One region of the Serratia sp. JSRIV002 genome, then DNA from elsewhere that is predicted to be linked to it. Evidence: predicted binding sites of a transcription regulator. Region 1 holds the regulator's gene; the other holds the start of a gene.
The links. The regulator CRP, encoded in region 1, controls carbon source genes, mostly activating them, when cyclic AMP is high. The targets are predictions, from matches to a motif close to ATGTGANNNNNNTCACAT.
Positions count from the first base shown of each region.

Region 2: the regulator CRP is predicted to act here: its motif matches at 3,151-3,168, upstream of yrbN (protein YrbN).

Region 1 covers NZ_CP074143.1:5,602,057-5,607,741, forward strand. The annotation lists gene KGP26_RS26310 (LysR substrate-binding domain-containing protein) at 1-774, shown strand, start outside; gene KGP26_RS26315 (OsmC family protein) at 777-1,184, opposite strand; gene crp (cAMP-activated global transcriptional regulator CRP) at 1,566-2,198, shown strand; gene KGP26_RS26325 (YccS/YhfK family putative transporter) at 2,255-4,330, shown strand; gene KGP26_RS26330 (aspartate aminotransferase family protein) at 4,362-5,579, opposite strand; gene KGP26_RS26335 (aminodeoxychorismate synthase component II) at 5,674-5,685, opposite strand, start outside.
Region 2 covers NZ_CP074143.1:601,716-607,400, reverse strand. The annotation lists gene yedE (selenium metabolism membrane protein YedE/FdhT) at 1-976, opposite strand, end outside; gene KGP26_RS02700 (DEAD/DEAH family ATP-dependent RNA helicase) at 1,116-3,074, opposite strand; gene yrbN (protein YrbN) at 3,064-3,138, opposite strand; gene nlpI (lipoprotein NlpI) at 3,262-4,146, opposite strand; gene pnp (polyribonucleotide nucleotidyltransferase) at 4,276-5,685, opposite strand, start outside.

The sequences.
Region 1 (5,685 bases):
ATCCTGGAAACCCAGTTGATCAATCGCAGCAGTCAGGGAATGACGCTGACCGAAACCGGCCGCGCCTTCGCCCTGCGAATGCAGTTGATCCTGGAGGAATTGCAGCGCGCCGCCGACGAGATCCAGCAGTTGAATCAGCATTCGCAAGGTAACGTCGCCATTGGTTGCTCTTCGCTACTCGCCCTGACGGTATTACCGGAACTGGTCGAGGCCTTCAAACAGCCGTTTCCACAGGCCAATCTGCTGATCCGCGAGGCGCAGCTTTCTACGCTACTGCCAGCATTGCGCGAAGGCCGCCTGGATTTTGCCGTGGGTACCGTCAGCCCGGAACTTCCGCTGGAGGATCTGGTGCGTGAACCGCTGTTCAACGCCTCTTTTTGCATTATCGCACGCCAGGGGCACCCACTGGCGCAGGCCACCTCGTTGGACGAATTGCGTGAGGCCAAGTGGTTATTACCGGAAACCGATATGGGTTACTACCAGCAGTTGCGTGCGGTGTTAGGCACCTTCTATCAGCAATTGAGTCGTTCGCCCATTCGCTCGGACTCTGTGACCTGTGGCTTGAATATGGTGCTGGAGGCGGATTATTTGACTATCGTGGCGCGGGCGATGAGTGCACCGTTCTATTTGCAGCGTCGGCTGGTGGCATTGCCTATCGACACGTTGCCACAAGCGCAATATTGCGTGCTGTATTCACAGAAATCGCCGCTAACCGTGACGGCACGGCGATTTCTTGATTTATTGCGTGCCCACTGCCTGCGCTACCCTTGGTAGGATCAGGCCACTTCGCGGATTTCGAAGCTGTGGGTAATGCTGGCGGCTTTACCCAGCATCAAGGAGACGGAGCAGTATTTCTCGGCGGAAAGATCCACCGCACGCTCGACGATCTTATCGGTCAGCCCTTTGCCGGTGACGATAAAATGCAGATTGATATGGGTAAACAGACGCGGTGCTTCTTCACGACGCTCGGAGGTCAGTTTTACCTCACAGTCACGCACATCGTTACGCCCTTTTTGCAGGATCGACACTACGTCGATGGCGCTACAGCCGCCGACGGACATCAACACCATTTCCATCGGGCTTGGCGCTTTATCGCCAGCGTTGCCATCCATCAAAACCTGGTGACCAGACGCAGACTCACCCAGGAATGTCAGCCCTTCTACCCACTTAACTCTTGCCTGCATGTTACACACTCCGGTTAATTTCTTAAAAACAGGGTACGCTTTCGCATACATTCTGGCAACGTAACCTGACGCTAATCATGCTGAAGCGAGACAACACAAGACACCCGCCTCACTCTGTGCTACAAACAGAGCCGCAATAACTCTTTCCAGGTCACCGATTTCAGGGATATGTCCAAGGAAAGGCCCCTATATTGGTTTGTTAACAGAATGTAGCTTGCAGCTCTCCCTGCAAGTTAATATGCTAGAGCACAAGCGTATTTCTATAACACGCCTCAAAACCTGTTGATAGCCACAATTAAAACACCGGGCTATAAGCACGTTTTACAGGGAACTCTGACCCCTGTGATACAAGGCAGCGATAACAACAGAGGATAACAGCGAATGGTTCTCGGCAAACCGCAAACAGACCCGACTCTCGAATGGTTCCTGTCTCATTGCCATATCCACAAATATCCATCGAAGAGTACGCTTATTCACCAAGGTGAAAAGGCCGAAACGCTTTACTACATCGTCAAAGGCTCCGTCGCGGTGCTGATTAAAGATGAAGAAGGCAAAGAGATGATCCTGTCCTACCTTAACCAGGGGGATTTCATCGGCGAGCTAGGATTATTTGAAGAAGGCCAGGAGCGTAGCGCCTGGGTACGGGCCAAAACCGCCTGTGAAGTGGCTGAAATTTCCTACAAGAAATTCCGCCAGTTGATCCAGGTTAACCCGGATATCCTGATGCGCCTGTCCGCACAGATGGCTAACCGCCTGCAAGTCACCTCAGAGAAAGTGGGTAACCTCGCCTTCCTTGACGTAACCGGCCGCATTGCACAGACCTTGCTGAACCTGGCAAAACAGCCTGATGCCATGACTCACCCAGACGGCATGCAGATCAAAATCACCCGCCAGGAAATTGGCCAAATCGTCGGTTGCTCACGTGAAACCGTCGGTCGTATTTTGAAAATGCTCGAAGATCAAAACCTGATCTCCGCGCACGGCAAAACCATTGTCGTGTACGGTACGCGTTAATCCCCAGGGAAACGGTGCAGCAATGCGCCGTTTCTTTACCTGCTGAATAGCCAACCATGTGGCGCCGCCTGATCTACCACCCGGAAGTCAACTACGCACTGCGGCAAACGCTGGTGTTGTGCCTGCCGGTGGCGTTTGGTTTACTGATTGGCAACCTGCAACTCGGCATGCTGTTCTCGTTGGTGCCCGCCTGCTGCAACATTGCCGGGCTGGATACGCCGCACAAACGCTTTTTCAAACGCCTGGTCGTAGGCGGCTCCCTGTTCGCACTCAGCAGCCTTCTGCTGCAACAAGCCCTGCTGTGGGATCTGCCGTTACCCTTGCTGATGCTGGCAATGGCGCTGTTGCTCGGCGTCAGCGGTGAGATCAGCCCGCTGCACGCACGCCTGCTACCAGCCGCATTGGTCGCCGCCATCTTTTCCCTCAGCATGGTAGGCACCGTGCCAATCTGGCATGCCCCTTTGCTGTATATCGTCGGCACCGCCTGGTACGGGCTGTTTACCTGGGCCTGGTTCAAGCTGTGGAAAGAGCAGCCGATGCGCGAATCTCTAAGCCAGCTGTATATGCAGCTGGCCGACTATTTTGAAGCCAAATACTCATTACTGACGCAGCATACCGATCCTGAAACTGCCCTGCCGCCGCTGTTGCAACGCCAGCAGAAAGTCATGGATCTGATCAGTCTGCTATACCAACAGCTTAATTTCCTGCCCCATGCCAATAACCTGGAGCAAAAGCGCCTGCGGCGTACGTTTCAGGTGGCGCTCGATTTGCAAGAGCACATCACCGTCAGCCTGCATCTGCCGGAAGAAGTGCAAAAGCTGGTGGAGCAAAGCCAGGCCGAAGCGATCATCCGCCGCAACGCCCAGGTGATCGCCACGCGCCTGCGGGTGGTGGCCGACGATATTCTCTATCATCGGCACTCTTCGCGTTTCAGCATGAAGAATGAGCTGGCGGCGCTGGAAAAAGTGGCCTCACAGCACGCCGATAATCCGGTTGGCCAGTTCTGCTATTACCACTTCAGTCGCATCGCACGCCTGCTGCGCACTCAGCACCCACTTTACCGCCGTAATCTGATGGCCAATCAGTCACGCCTGCCGTTCTGGCCTGCAGTGGTGAGCTATCTATCGTTCAAATCCAACGCCTTGCGTAACGCCGCCAGACTGGGGGTCATTCTGGCGGCAGGCAGCAGCCTTGGCATGCTGTTCAATCTGCCAAAACCCTACTGGATCTTGCTGACCATCATGCTGGTCAGCCAAAACGGCTATAACGCCACGCGGGTGAGGATCCAGCACCGTGCCCTCGGCACGTTGGCCGGGCTGGTGATTGCCGCTGGACTGTTGCAACTACAGATGCCGGAGAACGTGACGCTGAGCATCATGTTGGCCATCACCCTGGCGGCCTATCTGATCCTGCGGAAAAACTACGGGCTGGCGGTGATGGGCTTCACCGTGACCGCCGTCTACACCTTGCAGCTCCTGGCGCTGAACGGTACCCATTTCCTGGTCCCCCGCCTGATCGATACCCTTATCGGCTGCGTACTGGTGTTTGGTGGCACGATCTGGCTATGGCCGCAGTGGCAGAGCGGCATGCTGCGTAAAAACGCCCATCAGGCTCTGGAGCACGATCAGACTGCACTGCGTTTATTGCTGGAAGAACAGGAACCCGACCCCAGCGAACTGGCCTACACACGCATGCAGGTCAATCAGGCGCATAACGCCCTGTTTACCTCCCTCAATCAGGCGATGCAGGAACCGGGGTTTGAATCGAATTATCTGGCTGATATGCGGCTGTGGATCACCCATAACCAGTTTATTGTTGAACACCTGAATGCGATGACCATTCTGGCGCGCGAGCACTATATGCTGACGCCAAAGCTGGCTCAGGAGTATCTGCAAACCTGTGAGATCGCCTTACAGAGCTGTCAGCAGCGGTTGGAATATGACGGCCCGAGTACCAGCAACAGCATCATGCAGCCGCCGGACCTGCATCCAGATATGCCGATCACCGAGATGGAACGCCACTTGAGGCGGATCCTTTCTCACCTGACCGTGATGCATACCATTTCGTCATTGGCATGGCGCCAGCGCCCACATCATGGGATCTGGCTGAAGCGCAAATTGCGGGAAAGCTGAGACTAGCGGGACCGCAGCCCCGCTAACTTGATCAGCCGTTAATCACATCCTGTACGGCCAATTCGAACAGCGCCATGCCCTCGTCGATATCTTTCAGCTCAACCACCAACGAAGGGGCAAAACGGATCACATTTGGCCCGGCATTGAGGATCATCAAACCACGTGCAGCAGCGGCAGTGAGGAAATCACGCGCTTTGCCGTGATAGCCCGCCTTCAGTTCCGCGCCAATCAACAGCCCCATGCCACGAATATCGCTGAACACATCGTATTTCTTACCGATCTCCTGCAAAGCCTGAACAAACAGCCCACGACGCTGCTCAATCCCGCTTAGCACCTCTGGCGTGTTGATCACGTCCAACGCTGCCTCTGCCACTGCACAGGCCAGTGGGTTGCCGCCGTAGGTGGTGCCGTGGGTGCCAACCTGCATCACCGAGGCGATCTCTTCGGTGGTCAGCATCGCGCTCACCGGGAAACCGCCGCCCAGCGCTTTGGCGGTGGTGAGGATGTCTGGCGTAATGCCGTAATGCATATAGGTAAACAGCTTGCCGCTACGGCCCATACCGCTTTGCACTTCATCAAACACCAGCAGCGCCTGATGTTGGTCGCAAAGTTCACGTACGCCCTTGAGGAAGACAGGATCGGCGGCGGTAATGCCCCCTTCACCCTGAATAGGCTCCATCACTACCGCACAGGTGTGATCGTCCATCACCGCTTTCACCGCGGCCAGATCGTTGAAAGGTACATGCACGATATCGGCCGGTTTCGGCCCAAAGCCGTCGGAATATTTTGGCTGCCCGCCCACGGAAACGGTGAACAGCGTACGGCCATGGAAAGCGTTATTAAACGCGATAATCTTGGTTTTATACGGGCTATGACGGGTGATGGCGTAATGACGAGCGAGCTTGAAAGCCGCTTCGTTAGCCTCCGCACCCGAGTTGGCGAAAAACACCCGGTCGGCGAAGGTGGCAGCGATCAATTTACTGGCCAGGCGCAGCGCGGGCTCATTGGTGAATACGTTGCTGGTATGCCACAAGGTTTCGCCCTGCTGCTTTAGAGCCTCAACCAGTGCCGGATGGCAGTGCCCCAACGCAGTCACCGCGATGCCACCAGAGAAGTCGATATACTCTTTCCCCTGCTGGTCCCATACGCGGCTCCCCTTGCCCTTCACCGGCACAAACTGGGCGGGTGCATAAACAGGCAGGATAACCTGATCAAAGGTGCTGCGGGTAACTGCGGTTTTTTCGGTCATTACTGGCTCCAGGCGGCTAACTATCAAGTGAAAATATAATCACAAAATATGCATAAAAAACCAATCAAGGGCAAGCTTAAAAAACCACTAACGGCTAACTTCCAAG
Region 2 (5,685 bases), 1.1 Mb from region 1:
CCCACCAGTAATGGACCTGGCCTTCTACCGCACGATACATCCAGCCGGTTTCGCAGCCGCCCGCCAGCACAATACCGAAGCCAAACAGCAGGCCGCCCAGTACCGCATTGGGCCCGGCCCACATGATCTTCGGCGAGACGCCCAATTGCACATAGCTGAAGATGCCGATGGCGCTGACCGCCATGCCGATAATAATCGCTTTGGCCATATGCGTACGGCCAGTGATCCACAGATCGCGGAACGCTGAGGTAAAGCAGATCTGTGCCCGTTCAATCAGCAGACCAAAACCGATACCAAACAGCATGGCAATGCCGAGTTTCGGCGCATCAAATAACGTCCATAATGACCAAGCCACCGTGAGGCAGAAAATCACCATTCCCAAACGGAAACGGCGGCGTGCCTGCTCAGGTTTTTGCGTCAACGGTGAGGCCGCTTTCACTCTTTGCAGCTTGACCGGAATACGGAACATCGGCAGCAAGGTGAATTTGGCACCGAAGTAAGAACCCGCCGCCGTTGCCAGCGCAAAAAACCAGGCATGCAGCGAGAACTGTGGAATACCGGTAAAGAAGGCCGCCAGGTTACACCCCATCGCCAAACGCGCACCAAAACCGGCGATGATGCCGCCAAGCAACGCCTGTGCAATGCGGATGCGGTGCTGTGGCATGCGTAATTTGATGTTGTTGGCCCACAGCGCGGCTGCGATACAACCCGCAAACATACCGATTATCATGCGCCCATCGATACGATCGAGTGGTGTGCCCTGTAGGCCGATCACCTTAAAGTAGCCCCACTGCTCGGGGTGGAAACCCAACCACTGCAAGATATGGCCGCCCCAGCGGGTAAATTCACCGGTGACCGCCCAGAAGGTGCCGGTCATGCCGAAATAATAGGTCGAGAGGATCCCGGCTGCGATCACCGCCGGTAAAGGCGCCCAAAAGCGCACCAGGTATTGAGATTTGAATTGTTGCCAGTTCACGGCAGCTCCTGTGCATCCGTAAGATAAACCTTGCGAATGATACGCCCTTTAGCGGTATTAACTGAGATGCCAGGCAAAAAAAAACCAGTCCGAAGACTGGTTTCTTAATTTGATTAACCGTATACGGTCAAATCAACGGTTATGCATCACCGAAACGGCGACGTGGTGCGGCAGGAGCTGCTGCATCGTCACGGCGTGGTGCTGGCTTGTCACGGTTGAAGTTACCGCCACGGCGTTCGCCACCGGCAGCATTACCGCCTTCACGACGCTCACCGAAAGAACGGCGTGGTGCTGGTGCACCTTCGCGACGCTCGCCGTTGAATGGACGGGCACCGCCACGGCGCTCACCACCGTTACCACCGGCAGGACGCTCACGACGTTCATGCGGCTGTGCATCGCCCAGCAGTTGCATGTTCATCGGCTTGTTCAGAATGCGGGTGCGAGTGAAGTGATTCAGGATCTCGCCCGGCATGCCTTTTGGCAGCTCGATGGTGGAGTGGGAAGCAAACAGCTTGATGTTACCGATGTAACGGCTGCTGATGTCACCTTCGTTAGCGATCGCGCCAACGATATGACGAACTTCCACGCCGTCATCACGGCCAACTTCAATGCGGTACAGCTGCATTTCACCCACGTCACGGCGTTCGCGACGTGGACGCTCAGCGCCACCATCACGGCTGTCTGGACGTGCATCACGACGACGGTCGTTGCTACGCTCGCCACCGCGATCATCACGGTCGTTGAACTCACGACGTTGACGCGGTTTGAACACTGGATCGGGTGGCAGGATCAGAGGGCGCTCGCCCTGTGCCATTTTCAGCAGTGCAGCGGCCAACGTTTCCATATCCAGATCTTCACCCGGTTGCAGCTTAGCCAGCAGCGCACGGTACATATCCAGATCGCTGCTTTCCAGCTGCTGCTGAACTTTAGCGGCAAACTTGGCCAGGCGGCGCTCACCCAGCAGATCTGCGTTTGGCAGCTCGACTTCAGGGATGGTCAGCTTCATGGTGCGTTCGATGTTGCGCAGCAGGCGGCGTTCGCGGTTTTCTACGAACAGCAGCGCGCGGCCAGCACGGCCCGCACGACCGGTACGGCCGATACGGTGAACGTAAGACTCTGAATCCATAGGGATATCATAGTTTACTACCAGGCTGATACGCTCAACGTCCAGACCACGAGCGGCAACGTCGGTGGCGATTAAAATATCCAGACGGCCACTTTTCAGACGCTCCAGGGTCTGCTCACGCAGCGCCTGGTTCATATCACCGTTCAGTGCGGCGCTGTTGTAACCGCTGCGCTCCAGCGCTTCAGCCACTTCCAGGGTCGCATTTTTGGTACGTACGAAGATGATCGCCGCGTCAAAATCTTCCGCTTCCAGGAAACGCACCAGCGCTTCGTTTTTACGCATGCCCTGCACGGTCCAGTAGCTCTGGCTGATGTCTGGACGAGTAGTGATGCTGGACTGAATGCGCACTTCCTGTGGATCTTTCATGAAGCGACGGGTAATACGACGGATCGCTTCCGGCATGGTCGCAGAGAACAGCGCGGTCTGATGTTCAGCCGGGATCTCCGCCATGATGGTTTCTACGTCTTCGATAAAGCCCATGCGCAGCATTTCGTCGGCTTCGTCCAGAACCAGGCCTTTCAGGCCAGAAAGGTTCAGGGTGCCACGTTTCAGGTGATCCAGCAGACGGCCTGGGGTCCCTACTACGATTTGCGGGCCCTGGCGCAGAGCGCGCAGCTGCACGTCATAACGTTGGCCACCGTACAGGGCCACCACGTTAACACCATGCATGTGCTTGGAGAAATCGGTCATGGCTTCAGCTACCTGAACCGCCAGTTCGCGGGTTGGAGCCAGTACCAGGATTTGTGGTGCTTTCAGGGCTGCATCGAGGTTGTGCAGCAGGGGCAGCGAGAACGCCGCAGTTTTACCACTACCGGTCTGCGCCATGCCCAGCACGTCGCGACCGTTCAACAGGTGAGGAATACACTCAGCCTGGATCGGTGATGGTTTTTCGTAGCCCAGATCGGTCAGGGCAGCAATGATCGGAGCAGACAGCCCCAGGTCAGCAAAAGAGGTTTCAAGCTCAGTAGTCATGTACACGTGCCTCATTAATAATGGCAGCCAGTCTACATAACTCGTCGAGAAAATTTTCAGTCATTTTCATTGAAAAGTGTGAACCGGCTCAAATTAGATTATAAAACAGACAAAAAAGCCCTCGCCCGTTAAGGCGATTACTTTGGTCAAAAAACCAATGTAAATCAGGCTGATAAGTGTCCGTCAGCTATTGCTGGTCCGATTCCGATAGGTCGTCTTGTTCTTGGCCCAACAGCGCCAATTCCAACAATGCATAGCGGTGCTCAACAAAGTTATGAACGTTGTTAGCCACCGTCAGTTTGAACAGCGCCGAAGCGGTGTCCTTGTCCCCCAGACTTAGGTAGTGCTTACCTAAATAGAAGTCAGTTTCACTGAGATGCTCAGCGAGCGAAGTGTTATCCGTTGCATCTGCCTTGAGGCGTTCCATCAGCGTTTTTTCGCTGATTTTGCCCAGGTAGAATTCGACAATATTCCATCCCCATTGCCCTCTGTCCGATTTGTCATAACGCTGCTGGAGCGATACGGTAGCCATCTTGGGATCGATTTCTCTCTCCACCAGATAAAGCCACAGCGAACGGAAGGGATCGTTTGGGTCGTCTTGATAAAACGCCTGCAGATCATCCTGCGCCAACGGGAAGCGGCCGCCATAATACAGTGCGATGCCCCGGTTTAAACGCGCGTAATTGTAAGTTGGATCAAGCTCTAGTACAGAATCAAACGCTTCATAGGCAGCATCAAAATTGCCTGCCTGCGTTAAGTAAATGCCCAGGTAGTTGAAAACTTCTGGCATATCAGGACGTATCGCTAGCGCTTGTGAAAAATCATTGCGCGCTAGAGCACGTAAACCAAGGCTATCATACAGCACACCGCGCTCATATAAAAGCTGTGCTCGCTCATCGTCCGTTAATGCCCGGCTGGCAAGGATTTGTTCCATGCGCGCCAGGATCACTTCCTGCTGCAGCGTAGGCTGCAACGGAATAGCCAGAACTTCGTCTTTACGCCAATCATGGTTGCTGCATCCTGCCAGCAATAGTGCTGTCGCAACGTAACACCAGCGCAAGAAAGGCTTCATTTCCCACTCCCGAAGACAAACATTGGATGAACGTCCTGTCCTCCGCTTGCTAATACGCGAGTATCCTACCCACGCGATAAGGACAGCCCCCAACCCTAACGGCAGGGAGCTGTAAAACTGCTGATACAGTTATTCTGCTTCTGGTGCAGGAGCCGCAGCGGATTCTGGCGCTGTAGCTTCTTTGATGCTCAGACGCACACGGCCCTGGCGATCAACTTCCATTACCTTAACCGGGACTTCCTGACCCATCTGCAGATAGTCGGTCACTTTCTCAACGCGCTTGTCAGCGATTTGAGAGATGTGCACCAGGCCTTCTTTACCGCCGCCGATGGCCACGAAGGCACCAAAATCAACGATACGGGTCACTTTACCCTGATACACACGGCCAACTTCGATCTCAGCGGTGATCTCTTCGATGCGGCGGATAGCGAACTTCGCTTTGTCGCCGTCGGTTGCAGCAATCTTCACTGTACCGTCATCTTCAATTTCGATGGTGGTGCCAGTTTCTTCGGTCAACGCACGGATGACTGAGCCACCTTTACCGATCACATCTTTGATCTTGTCTGGATTGATCTTGATGGTGTGAATACGCGGTGCAAACTCAGAGATATCGCCACGCGGCGTGCTGATAGCCTGTTCCATCACGCCCAGAATGTGCAGACGCGCACCCTTGGCCTGGTTCAGAGCCACCTGCATGATTTCGCGGGTGATACCTTCAATTTTAATGTCCATCTGCAGCGCGGTGATACCCTCGCGGCTACCGGCCACTTTGAAGTCCATGTCGCCCAGGTGATCTTCGTCACCCAGAATATCAGACAGTACGACAAAGTTTTCTTCTTCTTTCACCAGGCCCATTGCGATACCCGCAACGGCGGCCTTGATTGGCACACCTGCGTCCATCAGTGCCAGAGAAGCACCACAAACGGAAGCCATTGAAGAAGAACCGTTGGATTCGGTGATTTCAGACACCACACGTACGGTGTACGGGAAATCTTCTGGTTTAGGCATCATAGCTAAAACGCCACGTTTTGCCAGACGACCATGGCCGATTTCACGACGCTTCGGTGAACCTACCATGCCGGTTTCACCAACAGAGTACGGAGGGAAGTTGTAGTGGAACAGGAAGCTGTCGGTTTTCTCGCCCATCAGCTCGTCGATGTTCTGTGCGTCACGCGCGGTACCCAGAGTGGCGGTAACCAGCGCCTGAGTTTCACCACGGGTGAACAGTGCGGAACCGTGGGTACGTGGCAGAACGCCAGTGCGCACGTCCAGACCACGGATCATGTCTTTCTCACGGCCATCGATACGCGGCTCGCCACGCAGCACACGGCTACGTACGACGTTTTTCTCAACGGTGCCGAGGATGTCCTGAATTTCAGACGCGTCCAGAGTTTCGTCTTGCGCCAGCAGAGTTTCCACTACGCTGTCTTTGATCGCATCAACCTGAGCGTAACGCTCTTGTTTTTCGGTGATGTGGTAAGCATCGCCCAGACGGCTTTCAGCCAGCTCAGCTACGCGCGCATGCAGCGCTTCGTTAAC